2 regions of the Streptomyces sp. NPDC002835 genome follow, and region 2 is predicted to be linked to the other one. Evidence: riboswitches for the same ligand, from Rfam matches in the RefSeq annotation. Region 2 holds a riboswitch; the other holds the start of a gene.
What was found. A riboswitch is a leader RNA that binds a small molecule or an ion and turns the genes downstream of it on or off. The one in region 2 is predicted to bind S-adenosylmethionine.
Positions count from the first base shown of each region.

Region 1: it holds a riboswitch for S-adenosylmethionine, as region 2 does, so the genes downstream of both, thrC (threonine synthase) here and ACWD01_RS35005 (aminotransferase class V-fold PLP-dependent enzyme) in region 2, are expected to answer to the same signal.

Region 1 covers NZ_JBSFUW010000045.1:30,049-37,549, forward strand. The annotation lists gene ACWD01_RS32460 (cold-shock protein) at 49-252, opposite strand; gene ACWD01_RS32465 (MoaD/ThiS family protein) at 662-937, opposite strand; gene thrC (threonine synthase) at 970-2,274, opposite strand; SAM riboswitch class I at 2,292-2,420, opposite strand; gene ACWD01_RS32475 (glucosyl-3-phosphoglycerate synthase) at 2,603-3,571, shown strand; gene ACWD01_RS32480 (hypothetical protein) at 3,610-3,888, shown strand; gene ACWD01_RS32485 (alpha,alpha-trehalose-phosphate synthase (UDP-forming)) at 3,997-5,454, shown strand; gene otsB (trehalose-phosphatase) at 5,975-6,832, opposite strand; gene ACWD01_RS32495 (DUF3263 domain-containing protein) at 6,843-7,124, opposite strand; gene ACWD01_RS32500 (ABC transporter substrate-binding protein) at 7,186-7,501, opposite strand, start outside.
Region 2 covers NZ_JBSFUW010000060.1:14,205-21,705, reverse strand. The annotation lists gene qcrA (cytochrome bc1 complex Rieske iron-sulfur subunit) at 1-109, shown strand, start outside; gene qcrB (cytochrome bc1 complex cytochrome b subunit) at 106-1,731, shown strand; gene trpD (anthranilate phosphoribosyltransferase) at 1,858-2,922, shown strand; SAM riboswitch class IV at 3,000-3,117, shown strand; gene ACWD01_RS35005 (aminotransferase class V-fold PLP-dependent enzyme) at 3,309-4,706, shown strand; gene ACWD01_RS35000 (Lrp/AsnC family transcriptional regulator) at 4,813-5,094, opposite strand; gene ACWD01_RS34995 (rhomboid family intramembrane serine protease) at 5,091-5,822, opposite strand; gene ACWD01_RS34990 (hypothetical protein) at 5,974-6,216, shown strand; gene ACWD01_RS34985 (NYN domain-containing protein) at 6,254-7,501, shown strand, end outside.

The DNA.
Region 1 (7,501 bases), on a different contig from region 2:
CCTCATGCGTGAGTGCGTCGGTGGCCGAACGCGCCTGGATCAGTTGGATCAGACGGCGAGCTTGACCATGTCAGCCTGCGGACCCTTCTGGCCCTGCGAGATCTCGAATTCGACTCGCTGACCTTCTTCAAGGGTGCGGTAACCGTCCATCTGGATCGCGCTGTAGTGGACGAAAACATCCGCACCACCGTCGACCGCGATGAAGCCGTACCCCTTCTCCGCGTTGAACCACTTGACGGTGCCCTGAGCCATGCCTAACTCCCCTATTACTGGCCCTTGCGCAGGACCGCACTTCGCGGACCCGGGTCATATCTCCACCCCAGCAGGAGGGGTGTGCGCCGGAACGCGTCGACCGCGGCTGAATGTATCTGCCCAACTGCCCTCTGCAACAGGTCAATCGGACGAGAAATCTGGGCAGGACCGAACGGCCGATCCATCTGATTCCATGGAATTCCGGGGCAAGTCGGGCCCGGCAAAAGGCGCCTAAGTGGCAATTCGATCACGTACTTTGGCCGCATTCTTGCGGAACTCGGAGCATTCACGAGCAGCCGGCGGAGGGGGCTTCCCAGACTCTACCGCGCTCAACCATGCAGAATTGCCCCCTCCGCTTCTGGGGCGGAGAGGGCAATCAGGTAACTGCGGGTAATTCCCTGGGGAGAGATCAGCCGCCGGCGACCGCGGGGATGATCGACACGCCCGCACCCTCCGGCGTGGCCGTCTCCAGACCCTGCTCGAACCGGACGTCGTCGTCGTTCACGTACACGTTGACGAACCGGCGCAGCTTGCCCTGGTCGTCCAGGACGCGGGCCGCGATGCCGGTGTGGTTCTTCTCGAGGTCCGCGATGACCTCGGCGAGGGTCGCGCCCTCCGCGGCGACCTCGGCCTGGCCGCCCGTGTACGTACGGAGGATGGTGGGGATGCGGACGTTGACGCTCATGTGTGCAGCCTTCCTTGGGTCTCGGGCGGGTCTCAGCGGTCCAGGCCGGCGTCGCGGAACGCGTCCAGGCTCGGGCGGATGACGGCGGTCGCCTGGGAGGTCTCCGCGACCGCGTCGAGGGTCTTGAGGCCGTCGCCGGTGTTGAGCACGACGGTGGTGAGAGTCGGGTCGAGGACGCCCGCCTCGATCAGCTTCTTGGCCACACCCACGGTCACGCCGCCCGCCGTCTCGGCGAAGATGCCCTCGGTACGGGCCAGCAGCTTGATCGCGTCGACGATCTGCTCGTCGGTCACGTCCTCCACCGCGCCGCCGGTGCGGCGGGCGATGTCCAGCACGTACGGGCCGTCGGCCGGGTTGCCGATGGCCAGCGACTTGGCGATGGTGTCCGGCTTCTGGGGACGCACCACGTCGTGCCCGGCCTTGAAGGCGGCGGAGACCGGCGAGCAGCCCTCCGCCTGGGCGCCGAAGATCTTGTACGGCCTGTCCTCGACCAGACCGAGCTTGATCAGCTCCTGCAGCCCCTTGTCGATCTTCGTGAGCTGCGAGCCCGACGCGATCGGCACGACGAGCTGGTCCGGCAGCCGCCAGCCGAGCTGCTCGCAGATCTCGTACGCCAGGGTCTTGGAGCCCTCCGCGTAGTACGGGCGGAGGTTGACGTTGACGAAGCCCCAGCCCTCGCCCAGCGGGTCGCCGATGAGCTCGGAGCAGAAGCGGTTGACGTCGTCGTAGTTGCCCTCGATGCCGACGAGTTCGCCGCCGTACACCGCGGCCATGACGACCTTGCCCTGCTCCAGGTCGTGCGGGATGAACACGCAGGAGCGCAGACCGGCCCGCGCGGCGGCGGCGCCGACCGCGCCCGCGAGGTTGCCGGTGGAGGAGCAGGACAGGGTGGTGAAGCCGAAGGCGCGGGCGGCCTCGAGGGCCTGGGCGACGACGCGGTCCTTGAAGGAGTGCGTCGGGTTGCCGGAGTCGTCCTTGATGAACAGACCGCCGGTGACGCCCAGTTCACGGGCGAGGTTGTCGGCCTTGACGAGCTGGGTCCAGCCCGGGTTCAGGTTGGGCTTGTCGGCCACGTCGGCGGGGACGGGCAGCAGCGGGGCGTAGCGCCAGATGTTGGCCGGGCCGGCCTCGATCCGCTTCCGCAGCTCTTCGGGGCTGCCGCTCGGCAGGTCGTATGCGACTTCGAGCGGCCCGAAACACTCCGCACACGCGAAGATGGGGCCGAGTTCGAAACGCTGTCCGCATTCCCGGCACGCGAGGGCGGCGGCGGGGCCGAGGTCCACGGAGGTGGACGCGGGGGCGGAGGTGCTGGTGCTTGCGACGGTCTGCGCAGCCATGATGGCGAGGCCCTTTCTCCTCATCTTCCTTGTGACGCATTTCGCCACAAGACGGAATTGGCACCTTCCCCACCGTTGACCTCGCGGTCGGCGGGAGGGTTGCCGGGGCTTCAACGGGCCGTTCCCTCTGCCCCTCTGGATGAGCGGTATGGCTCCGGACGTGCGGTCCGGGCGTTTGTGTGCGTGGACCCCCCGAGATGCGAGGGTCGTTCGCGTTGTTCAAGACTGTAACCGAAGCCCCGGACGGTTGAGATAGTCGTCCGAACCGCGAGATGGATCACAGACCACTGTTCACCGCCTGTTTGCCGACTGCCGAGGGAGACCCGAAGTGCTCGATGAGGTGGCCCGCTGGCTGAGCCGACGCTCCTGGTCCGCGTCCGACCGCTCCCTCGACCGGCTGATATCCGCCAAAGTCAGGCGGGGTACGACGGTCAGCGTCGTGCTTCCCGCGCTGAACGAGGAAGCGACGGTCGGCGACATCGTCACGATCATCCGCCGCGAGCTGATGGAGAACGTCCCGCTCGTCGACGAGCTGGTCGTCGTCGACTCCGCGTCCACCGACCGCACGTCCGAGGTCGCCGCGGCCGCGGGGGCCCGGGTGGTCCACCGCGACGCGATCCTGCCCGGCCTGCCCGCCGTGGCCGGCAAGGGCGAGGTGCTGTGGCGGTCGCTCCTGGTGACCGGCGGCGACATCGTCTGCTTCTGCGACTCGGATCTGCGCGACTTCTCGCCGGACTTCGTCTCCGGCATCGTCGGGCCGCTGCTGACCGAGCCGGAGGTCCAGTTCGTCAAGGCGATGTACGACCGCCCGCTCGGCGGTGGCGCCGGGCCCGGCCCCGACGGCGCGCCCGCCCAGGGCGGACGGGTGACCGAGCTCGTGGCCCGGCCGCTGCTCAATCTGCACTGGCCGCAGCTGGCCGGCTTCGTCCAGCCGCTCGGCGGCGAGTACGCGGCGCGGCGCTCGCTGCTGGAGCGCCTCCCGTTCCCGGTCGGCTACGGCGTGGAGCTGGGCCTGCTGGTCGACTCGCTGAACCTGGTCGGCCTCGACGCGCTGGCCCAGGTCGACGTCGGCACCCGCAAGCACCGCCACCAGGACGGGCAGGCGCTCGGCAGGATGGCCGCGACGATCTACCGCACGGCGCAACTGCGGCTCTCCCGGCCGCACTTGGTACGTCCGTCGATCACCCAGTTCGACCGGGTCGAGAACGGCTTCGCCCCGCGGACCTACCAGGTGGACACGGAGGAGCGGCCGCCGATGCTCGAGATCAGTGAGTACGCGGCGCGTCGCGCGGCATAAGCGAGACCTGCCGGTCATTTTGCCTACATTTCCGACATATGGGACTCATCGGATTTCTTGCTCCGGCGCGCGGCAGGCACCGCAGGCCCACGCCCCTGGCCGCGCACGACCGGCTGACCCGGCTGCTCGGCGTACTGGCCGTCACGACCGCCGCGACCCTCGGCCCGGCGACCCCCGCGACGGCGGCGAGACAAGTGGAGATGGCCCGCACCGGCGCCACGACGGAACAGCTCTGGCTCCTGGGCGGCATCGCCCTGAGTCTCACGGCCGCGGGCCTCGTCGCCCTCGCCGCCACCCGCGGCCGCCGGGACCCGTGACGGGACCGCGCGGGGGGTGCGCCGGCTGTCCCGGAGCCGCCGCGGCCCCTGCCCGGAACCGGACGTACGCATGTTTTAGCGGCAGCGGTACGGGCTAGGGTTCGGCACATGGTCTCCGACGCAGCCCAGATCCTCGTCGCGTCCAACCGCGGCCCAGTCTCGTACGCGCTGAACGAGGACGGAGAGCTCGACGCCCGCCGCGGCGGTGGAGGACTCGTCTCCGGCCTGTCGGCCATCGGCTCGAACGCCAGGTCGCTGTGGGTGTGCGCGGCCCTCGGCGACGGTGACCGCGAGGCCGTGCGGCGCGGGGTCGGCGAGCCCGGCGTACGGATGCTGGACATCCCCGCGGCCGTCCACCACGACGCGTACAACGGCATCGCCAACTCGGTGCTCTGGTTCGTCCACCACATGCTCTACCAGACGCCCCTGGAGCCCGCTTTCGGCCAGGAGTTCCGGCGGCAGTGGGGCGCGTACCGGCTCTACAACCGGGCGTTCGCCGAGGCGCTCGCCGTGGAGGCGGCCGACGACGCGGCGGTGCTGGTGCAGGACTACCACCTGGCGCTGGTGCCGGGGATGCTCCGCGAACTCCGCCCGGACCTGCGGATCGGGCACTTCTCGCACACCCCGTGGGCTCCCCCCGAGTACTTCGCGATGCTCCCGGGCGACATCGCAGAGGAGCTGATGCTCGGGATGCTCGGCGCGGACCGGCTCGGCTTCCTGACCAAGCGCTGGATGCGTGCCTTCCAGAGCTGCGCCACCACCGTACTGGCCCCGTACGACGGGACGTCGGTGTGGCCGAAGGACAACGAGCCGGCCTTCGAGTTCCACATGGAAGGCCGCGGCCGCCACCGGACCCGGCTCGGGGTGCACGGGCTCGGGGCCGACGCCGACTTCCTGCGTGAGCGCGCCGCGCGGCCCGACGTCGAGGAGCGCCTGGCCGCGCTGCGGGAGCAGGCGGGCGAGGGCCGGCGGACGATCGTCCGCGTCGACCGCACCGAACTGTCCAAGAACATCGTGCGCGGGCTGCTGGCCTTCCGGGAGCTGCTGGAGCAGCGCCCCGAGTGGCGCGAACGCGTCGTGCACATCGCGCTCGCCTACCCCTCCCGCCAGGACCTCGCGGTCTACCGCGAGTACACGGCCGAGGTCTCCCGCGTCGCCGACGGGATCAACGCCCAGTACGGCACGGACGGCTGGACGCCGGTCGTCGTCCATGTGAAGGACGACTTCGCCCGCTCACTGGCCGCCTACCGGATGGCCGACGTCGTCCTGGTCAACCCGATCAGGGACGGGATGAACCTGGTCGCCAAAGAGGTCCCCGTCGTCACCGACCTCGGCTGCGCCCTGGTCCTGTCCCGCGAGGCCGGCGCCCACGAGGAACTCGGCGACGACGCCCTGACCGTCAACCCGTACGACGTCAGCGGCACCGCGGCCGCACTCCACGAGGCCCTGACGATGTCCGCCGACGACCGCGCCGAACGCTCCAAGCGCCTGGCGGCGGCAGCGACCGCGCTGCCGCCGCGGCAGTGGTTCCTCGACCAGCTGAACGCGCTGCGCGAGGACGGCTAGCCGAGTCCGGGGTCGCGCTGGCCCACCTCGTGGCGGTCACCGGATCCCGCCCGGTGAGCCTCCCCGATGGCCCCGTCGCCGAGTTGCTCGGCCACGCCGTCGGCCAGTGCCTCCCCACCGGGCCCGGGGCCCGGTCGGTGGAGCTGGCCGGCCCGGGGATCCGCACGCCCCGGCCCCGCCCCGACGTCCTCCTCGTTCCCCGCCACCCGCTCACCGGCGCACCCTGGCGGCCACCCGGCGACGAGGGCGCCGTGGTGCCGCTGGACAGCGGGGTCTGGGCGTACCTCGCCCACCCGTGCGAGACCTCGCCACTGCCCGCGACCGGGGCGCTCCCGAAGGATGTCCTGCGCGACGACTACAACCTGCCGTACCCCTGGTGGCCGCTGGTGCCGCACCACCGCGCCTTCGTGGACACCCTGGTCGGGGCTGCCCGCCGTACGCGCTCCACGACTGCGCAGGTATCGCGACCGCAACGGCTGGTGACCCGAGCCGGAAGCCCTCGGGAGCTGTCCGGCTCAGGTCACTGGAGGCGCTGTGCCAGGGCCGCCAGGAAGTCGGCCAGTTGGGCGGGGCCCGGGAGCAACAGGTCGGCGCGTTCCGCGAGTTCGGTGACCTCGCTGCCGCTGCAGACCAGCAGGCCGGCCATTCCGTCGGAGCGGAACTTTTCGACGGCGGCGTACGCGGCGAGGTCGCCCAGGTCGTCCCCCGCGTACAGCACCGTTTCCGCGCCGGTCTCGCGGACGTACTCGGACAGGGCGACCCCCTTGTCCATGCCCGGCGGGCGCAGTTCGAGGACCAGGCGGCCCGGTTCCAGGACCAGGCCGTGGCGGGAGGCGAGGGCCGCCAGGGGGTCGCGCAGCGCGTCGAAGGCGGCCTGGGGGTCGGTGGCGCGGCGGGTGTGGACCGCGACGGCGCGGCCCTTCTCCTCGATCCAGGTGCCCTGCCAGGCGCCGATGCCGTCGAGGAAGCCGGGGAGTTCGGCGCGGGCCGCCGCGACGCCCGGGTCGGGGGCCGGTGCGCGGACGGAGCCGGTGACGGCGTCCCACCGTTCCGCGCCGTAGTGGCCGAGGACGACGAGGTGTTCCAGGCCCGGGACGCCGGCGAAGCCGCCGTAGCGGACGGCGACCCCGGCCGGGCGGCCGGTGATCACCGCGACGGAGGCGACCTTCGGCGCGAGCGCGGCGAGCGCGGGGACGGCGCGCTCATGGGCGCGCGCCTGCTCGGGGTCGGGGACGATCTCGGCGAGCGTGCCGTCGAAGTCGAAGGCGATCACGGCTCTGCCGGGCCGTTCGAGGAGTGCCGCGAGGCCGTCCCGGCCGGCGGGGGTGGACGGCGTCGGCAGGGAGTCTGCTGCTTCTGCGTACGGGGAGCTGCCCATGCCTCCGACCCTAGCGCCGACCTCTCCTCGCGTCCCTCACACGGCGCAGCCGGTTGACCGTGACCGGATCGTGGGCGAGGGCGCGCGGGTCGTCGAGGAGGGCGTTGAGCAGCTGGTAGTAGCGGACCGGGGAGATGTCGAGCTGCTCCCTGATGGCCCGTTCCTTGGCACCGGGTCCGCGCCAGGACCGCCGTTCCATGGCCAGAACGGCGCGGTCGCGCGCGGACAGCTCCCGGCCGGTGGCCGACTGGTCGTCCGTCGCCGGGTCGTCGGGTCCCTGGTCCTCGGTCATACGATCCAACATATCGGCGCCTTCTGACGTTCGACCGCCCCTGTGGACAACGCCGGCGGCGCTACTCCGCGGCCTCGGCCGCCCTGGCGTCCTGGGAGATCCGGGTCAGTGTGCGGGCGGGGCTGCCGCCCGGTCCCACCGCCTCGCCGATGTTCTTCTTGATGTCCTCGCTGGCCGCGGCCCACGAGGTCTTGCCCACCGGCGGCAGCACGGAGCCGGGCAGCACCTCCAGGAACTCCTTGAGGTCCGCGTGCTCCGCGTCGTTCCGCATCGCCTCCTGGGCGGAGACCGTCACCGGCAGCAGATCGTTCTGGCCGGCGAAGTCCAGGACGTTCCGGTCGGTGAAGAGGTAGTCCAGGAACGTGCCGATCTCCTTG
Region 2 (7,501 bases):
CGGTCACGCGCTTCCGCAGCTGCGGATCGGTGTGAACGCGGAGGGCAATCTCGAGGCGCTCGGCGACTTCGAAGAGCCCGTCGGTCCGTCCTTCTGGGAGCGCGGATGAGCACCATCGACGAAAACAAGCGGAAGGCGCCCGCCGGTGAGCGGGTCGCCGACTGGGCGGACGGCCGGCTCGGGATCTACTCGTTGGCCAAGGCCAACATGCGGAAGATCTTCCCGGACCACTGGTCCTTCATGCTGGGTGAGATCGCGCTCTACAGCTTCATCATCATCATCCTCACGGGTGTGTATCTGACGCTGTTCTTCCACCCGAGCATGAACGAGATCGAGTACCACGGCTCGTACGTGCCGATGCAGGGCATCCGCATGACCGAGGCATACGCCTCGACGCTGGACATCAGTTTCGACGTCCGCGGTGGTCTGCTCATCCGGCAGATCCACCACTGGGCCGCGCTGATCTTCCTCGCGGCGATGTTCGTGCACATGATGCGCGTGTTCTTCACCGGCGCGTTCCGCAAGCCGCGTGAGCTCAACTGGCTGTTCGGCTTCCTGCTCTTCGTCCTGGGCATGTTCACCGGCTTCACCGGTTACTCGCTCCCGGACGACCTGCTCTCCGGCACCGGCGTCCGCTTCACGCAGGGCGCGATCCTGGCGACTCCGGTCGTCGGCACGTACATCTCGATGTTCCTGTTCGGCGGCGAGTTCCCCGGCCACGACATGGTGGCGCGGTTCTACTCGATCCACATCCTGCTGCTGCCGGGCATCATGCTCGGCCTCGTGGTGGCGCACCTGATCCTGGTCTTCTACCACAAGCACACGCAGTTCGCGGGCCCCGGCCGGACGAACAAGAACGTCGTCGGCATGCCGCTGCTGCCGGTGTACATGGCCAAGGCCGGAGGCTTCTTCTTCCTGGTCTTCGGCGTCATCGCGATGATCTCGGCGATGTTCACGATCAACCCGGTGTGGGCGCTCGGCCCGTACCGGCCGGACATGGTCTCGACCGGCGCGCAGCCCGACTGGTACATGGGCTTCGCGGAGGGGCTGGTCCGGGTGATGCCAGGCTGGGAGATCAACCTGTGGGGCCACACCCTGGCCCTGGGTGTCTTCGTCCCGCTGGTCCTCTTCGGGCTGATGCTCGGGGTGCTCGCGGTGTATCCGTTCATCGAGTCGTGGATCACCGGCGACAAGCGCGAGCACCACATCCTGGACCGTCCGCGCAACGCTCCGACGCGCACCGCGCTGGGCGTCGCCTGGGTGACCGCGTACGTGATCATGCTGCTGGGTGGCGGAAACGACATCTTCGCCACGCACTTCAACATGTCGATCAACGCGATCACCTGGTTCGTGCGCATCACGTTCTTCGTCGGGCCGGTCCTCGCGTTCGTCATCACCAAGCGGATCTGTCTGGGTCTGCAGCGGCGGGACAAGGACAAGGTGCTGCACGGACGCGAGTCCGGCATCATCAAGCGTCTGCCGCACGGTGAGTTCGTCGAGGTCCACGAGCCGCTGGCGCAGGGCGACCGGTACAAGCTGACCGCGCACGAGCAGTACAAGCCCGCCGAGATCGGCCCGGAGGTCGACGAGAACGGTGTGCGCCGCAAGGTCAAGCGCACCGAGAAGCTGCGCGCCAAGCTCAGCAAGGGTTACTACGGCGAGGCGAACCAGATTCCCAAGCCGACGACCGAGGAGTACCAGGAGATCACCAGCGGCCACGGCCACCACTGATCCCCGACCGACACGTCGCCACAGCGCGGGGCCCCGTCCACTCGATGGACGGGGCCCTTCGCCGTGTCCGGCGCCTGGATAGGGTGGAGCCATCCCCTATCGGCTTGTGGACCCCAGGAGCGGACCATGAACGTTGTGACCCCGGGCGGCGGCGACAGCGTGGCGGCACACTCCTGGCCCAGCGTGCTGAACGCCCTCCTCGAGAACCGTGACCAGAGCGCGGACGCCACCGCGTGGGCCATGGACCGGATCCTCAGCGGAGAGGCCACCGACGCCCAGATCGCCGGCTTCGCGGTGGCCCTGCGCGCCAAGGGCGAGACCGTCGAGGAGATCTCCGGCCTGGTGCGGACGATGTACGAGCACGCCAATCTGATCGAGGTGCCCGGCGGATGCGTCGACATCGTCGGCACCGGCGGCGACGGGGCGAAGACCGTCAACATCTCCACCATGTCCGCGATCGTGGTCGCCGGTACGGGCGCCAAGGTCGTCAAGCACGGCAACCGCGCCGCGTCCTCGGCGAGCGGCGCCTCCGACGTCCTGGAGAAGCTCGGCGTCAATCTGGAGCTGACCCCGCAGCGGGTCGCGGAGGTGGCCGAGCAGGCGGGCATCACCTTCTGCTTCGCGGTGAAGTTCCATCCGGCGCTGCGGCACGTCGCCGCCGCCCGCAAGGAGCTGGGCATCCGCACGACGTTCAACTTCCTCGGCCCGCTCACCAATCCGGCCCGGGTGGGGGCCCAGGCCACCGGCGTGGCCGACGCCAGGATGGCCCCGATCATGGCCGGCGTGCTGGCGGAGCGCGGCTCGTCAGCCCTGGTCTTCCGCGGTGACGACGGCCTCGACGAGCTCACCACGACGGCCACCTCCCGGGTGTGGGTCGTGCGGGACGGAGCCGTGCGCGAGGAGGCCTTCGACCCGCGGGACATCGGCATCGACCTCGTCCCCGTCGAGGCGCTGCGCGGCGCGGACGCCTCGTACAACGCCGACGTGGCGCGCCGGCTGCTGGCCGGCGAGACCGGGCCCGTACGGGACGCGGTGCTGCTCAACTCGGCGGCGGCGCTGGCCGCGCTGGAGCCGACGGACGGCACGCTGAACGAGCAGCTGGCCGCCGGGATGGCGCGGGCCGCCCGGTCGATCGACTCCGGGGACGCCAGGGCGGCGCTGGAGCGCTGGGTGGCGGCCAGCAACGCGTAACGGCTCCGGAAGGGAGCGGTCCGTATCGCGGACCGCTCCCTTGCGCTGTGCGCGACGTGTGGCAGGATGCCTCCCAAGGTCATGAGTGACAGCGATTACGGCCCCGGCCCGCTGTCCGGCAACCCTCCGTCCGTGGCGGGGTGCCCCGGGTGAAGACCAGGCCGCAGGCAGCGAGGTCTGTGGCAAGCGCGGACCCCCGCGGCGTCGTCGAACGCCGTGTCCCTGGGGTCCTGGTCCTCAAGGGAGCAGTCTCGTGAGCAAGCGAATGCGATAGGGCGTCTCAGCCCCTTCTTCATCACCCTCCGCACGGCGCCGCCGTGTGCCGGGGAACACCCGTATCCGGGTCCCTGAAGCCGATTCGCCGCATCCTGCTGGGAGATACCGCCATGTCCGCGTACCCGAACACCGCCGAGACCGCTGTCGCCGACGCCGCCGCCGACACCGACCTGTCCCGCCGCGCCCCGCTGCCGGTCCTCGGCCGGGACGTCACCGTCCCGCTCGTCACCGGCGGCGAAGTCACCTACGCGGCCCTCGACTACGCGGCCAGCGCCCCGGCGCTCCAGCGCGTCTGGGACGACGTCGCCGCGTACGCCCCCTACTACGGCAGCGTGCACCGCGGCGCCGGGTACCTCTCGCAGCTCTCCACCGACCTGTTCGAGAACAGCCGGGTCCAGGTGCACGAGTTCCTCGGCTGCCGGGAGGACGACCAGGTCGTCTTCACCCGCTCCACGACCGACTCGCTGAGTCTGCTCGCCGCCGCGCTCCCGGCCGGGTGCGAGGTGTTCGTCTTCGAGACCGAGCACCACGCCTCCCTGCTGCCGTGGCGGCACGCCCGGGTGACGTACCTCGACGCGCCACGTACACACGGCGAGGCCGTCCGCACGCTGGAGCACGCACTCGCCGGACGCGACCCGCACGGGCCCGCGCTGGTCTGCGTCACCGGCGCGTCGAACGTCACCGGTGAGCTGTGGCCGGTGCGGGAACTGGCGGCCGCGGCCCACGCCCACGGCGCCCGCATCGTCCTCGACGCCGCCCAACTGGCGCCCCACCACCCGGTGTCGCTCCGGGAGCTGGACGTCGACTGGGTCGCCTTTTCCGGGCACAAGCTGTACGCGCCGTTCGGTTCCGGTGTGCTCGCCGGGCGCTGGGACTGGCTGCGGGAGGCGGAGCCGTACCTCGCGGGCGGTGGCGCCTCGCGCGCGGTGGCGCGGCGGGCCGACGGCGGGGTGGACGTCGAGTGGCACACGAGCGCCGCACGGCACGAGGCCGGCTCCCCGAACGTGATCGGTGTCTACTCGATCGCCGCCGCCTGCAAGGCGCTCACCGAGGCCGGGTTCGACGCCCTGGTCGCCCGCGAGCAGCGCCTGCTCGCCGAGGTCCGGGCAGGACTCGCCGAGGTGCCCGAGGTCAGGGTGCTGTCGCTGTTCGGCGACGACGCCCCGAGGGTCGGCGTCCTCTCCTTCGTGGTGGACGGCTGGAACAGCTCGCACTTCGCCGCCGCGCTGTCCGCCGAGTACGGCATCGGCGTACGGGACGGGCTGTTCTGCGCCCACCCGCTGGTGCGCACCCTGCTGGGCGGCGACCCGCAGGACGTCGGCGAGTGCGGCGCGCCGGAGGCGGAGCCGGGGGAGAGGTCACGGGGCGCCATCCGCGTCAGCTTCGGCGCGGGCACGCCCGACGAGCACGTGGAGCGCTTCGTACGCGCCGTGAAGGAACTGGTCCGCGACGGCGCTCAGTGGAAGTACCGCACCGAGGACGGGCGCTGCGTGCCCGACCGCGGCTGACCGGGGCCGCGGATCGGGGGGTGGTCATCTCCGGGCCGCCGCCCGGGGCACTCTTCGAACCTGTGTCCGTCGCGCACCCCGTGCGCGGCGGGCGCAGGGCTCCGGGCTACGCGTCCAGGCCGATGGCGAACGCGGCCTCGAGATCGTGCTGGGAGTAGGTGCGGAAGGCGACATGGGTGTCGGTGCCCTCGACGCCGGGGATCTTGCTGATCCGGCCGGGGATCACGTCCGCCAGGTCGTCGTGGCGGGCGACGCGCACCATGGCGATCAGGTCGTAGGTGCCGGTGACGGAGAAGACCTCGCTGACGCTGTCCAGCGCCGCGATGGACTCGGCGATCTCGGGGATACGGTCCACGCTGGTCTTGATGAGCACGATCGCGGTGATCATGGCTGGCTTTCTCCCTCGGTCGCTGAAGATGCGTTCACTCTAGTCCCACGCCCGTAGCGGCCCCACGCGTAGACGAAGCCCACCCCGAACCCCACCAGATGCGCCAGGTAGGCCACGCCCGGCCCGCTGCCCGCACCCCTGGCCGCCAGCCACTGCAGCACGAACCAGAAGATCAGCACCGCCCAGGCGGGGAAGCGCAGCGGCAGGAAGAAGAGGAAGGGGAAGAGACTGGTGACCCGGGCCCTCGGGAAGAGGAAGAGGAACGCCCCCAGCACGGCGGAGATCGCCCCGGACGCGCCCACCAGGGTCTGCGCGGAGTCGGCGTTGACCGCTGCGTAGACCAGCAGCGCGAGATAGCCGGCGCAGAGGTAGAACAGCAGGAAATGCATCTGTCCCATCCGTTCCTCCGCCATCGCGCCGAAGACGAAGAGGAAGAGCATGTTCCCCAGCAGGTGCAGCCAACTCCCGTGCACGAACAGCGCGGTGAGCGGGGTGAGCAGGGCGCCCGGGGAACCGGTCATCAGCTCCGCGGGGATCACGCCCCAGCGCTCGAAGTACGCCGCCTGGGCCGCGAGCAGCCGGTCGCCCGTGCCGTACGAGGGGTTCAGGCCCGAGATCGGGCTGATGACGAAGATCGCGCAGCACACCGCGATCAGGCCGTACGTGACCGCGGGTCCCGCCGCCGCGTTCCTTACCGCATCCCGGGCCGTGCCCCACCGACTGATCATGGACAGAGCATGGCGTAGCAGGACTGAACGGTACAGAGCGCCTCGCCGCGACATCGGGGACCGGCGAGGCCGTAGGGTTACAGGCAGTACATCCGCAGTTCGACGGCGCACCGCGGTACCCGCACTCGGCACGAGACATGAGGACGGCACGATGACGACGGTTCCCTCGCCGACCGCTGACACCAGGTGGCGCTGCACGCTCTGCGGCAATCTGACCCGCTTCGACGTCACCCGCTCCTCCAAGGTCGTCGAGTACGTCCATCTGGACCTGGCGGGAGAGCCGAAGGTGGAGGAGCGCGAGGTGGTCAGTGAGACCATCGAGTCGGTCCGCTGCCGGTGGTGCAACGCGGTGGACCAGATCGAGCTGGTGGACAGGCCGGGCGCCGGTTCCTGAAGGAACGGCCCGTACGGGTGGTAGGGGTGAACGGATCGTGGAGCAGCCTGACAACGGCGCCGAGCCGGCCGGTGCGGCCGGTGACGCCGCCGAGGCGCTCGACCGCCCGCTGCCGGAAGGGGTACGGCGACGGGTCGTCGCCCTCGTCTCCGACGCGTTCGGCGGCCTGACGGTAGCCGAACTCCCCGCCCAGCTGCGCCAGTACGCCCGGTTCACCCCGACCCGGCGCGCCAAGTTCGCCGGGAACGCGATGGCCGCCGCGCTGGAGGGCGACGCCCTCTTCCGCCAGCGCATCGGCGAACGGCTCGGCAAGGCGCAGCCCGAGCTGGCCAGGGCCCTCGAGTCCGGATCGCCGCCCGCCGCCGCGGACCCCGTGGACGTCGCGGCGGCCGCCTATGTGCTGCGCCCCCCGGGCTGGGTCAAGATGGTCGCCGCCGCGGGCGAGGAGGTCCAGCGCGCCGACGCCGAGCGGGCCGACGAGGCCGGCCGGCGCGAGCTGGACCGGCTCCGCGAGGAACTCGTCGAGGCCCGTGGCCAGATCAGGTCGGAGACCGAGCGGCTGCGGTCCGAGCTGGACGGCGCCCGCCGGGAGGGCGAGGCGCTCCACCGCAAGCTGCGCAGCGCCCAGGCCGACGTGAAGCGCGGCGAGGCGGCCCTGCGCCGCAAGGAAGCGGAACTCGACGCCGTCCGCGCGCAGGCCGCGGCCCAGGTGTCGGCCGCGGAGAGCGAGACACGGCGGCTCAAGGCCCGGCTGGCGGAGGCGGAGGCGGCGGTGGAGGCGGGCCGCCGGGCCGCCCGCGAGGGCCGTTCCGTCGAGGACATGCGGCTGCGCCTTCTGCTGGACACGGTGCTCGACGCGGCCCAGGGGCTGCGCCGCGAGCTGGCCCTGCCGCCCGCGGGCCTGCACCCGGCCGACATGGTGGACGCCGTGGAGCCGGGGCGCATGTCGCCGAAGGACATCGCGGCGCGGGCGCTCTCCGAGACGGACCCGGCGCTGCTCGACCAGTTGCTGGCGCTGCCGCAGGCGCATCTGGTCGTCGACGGCTACAACGTCACCAAGACCGGCTATCCGACGATGCCGCTGGAGAAGCAGCGGCTGCGGCTGCTGGGCGGCCTGTCGATGCTCGCGGCCCGTACCGGGGCCGAGGTCACCTGTGTGTTCGACGGGGCCGAACTGGCCGCGCCGGTGCTGCTGGCGCCGCCGCGCGGGGTGCGGGTGCTGTTCTCCAAGCCGGGCGTGACCGCGGACGAACTGATCCGCCAGCTGGTGCGGGCCGAGCCGCCC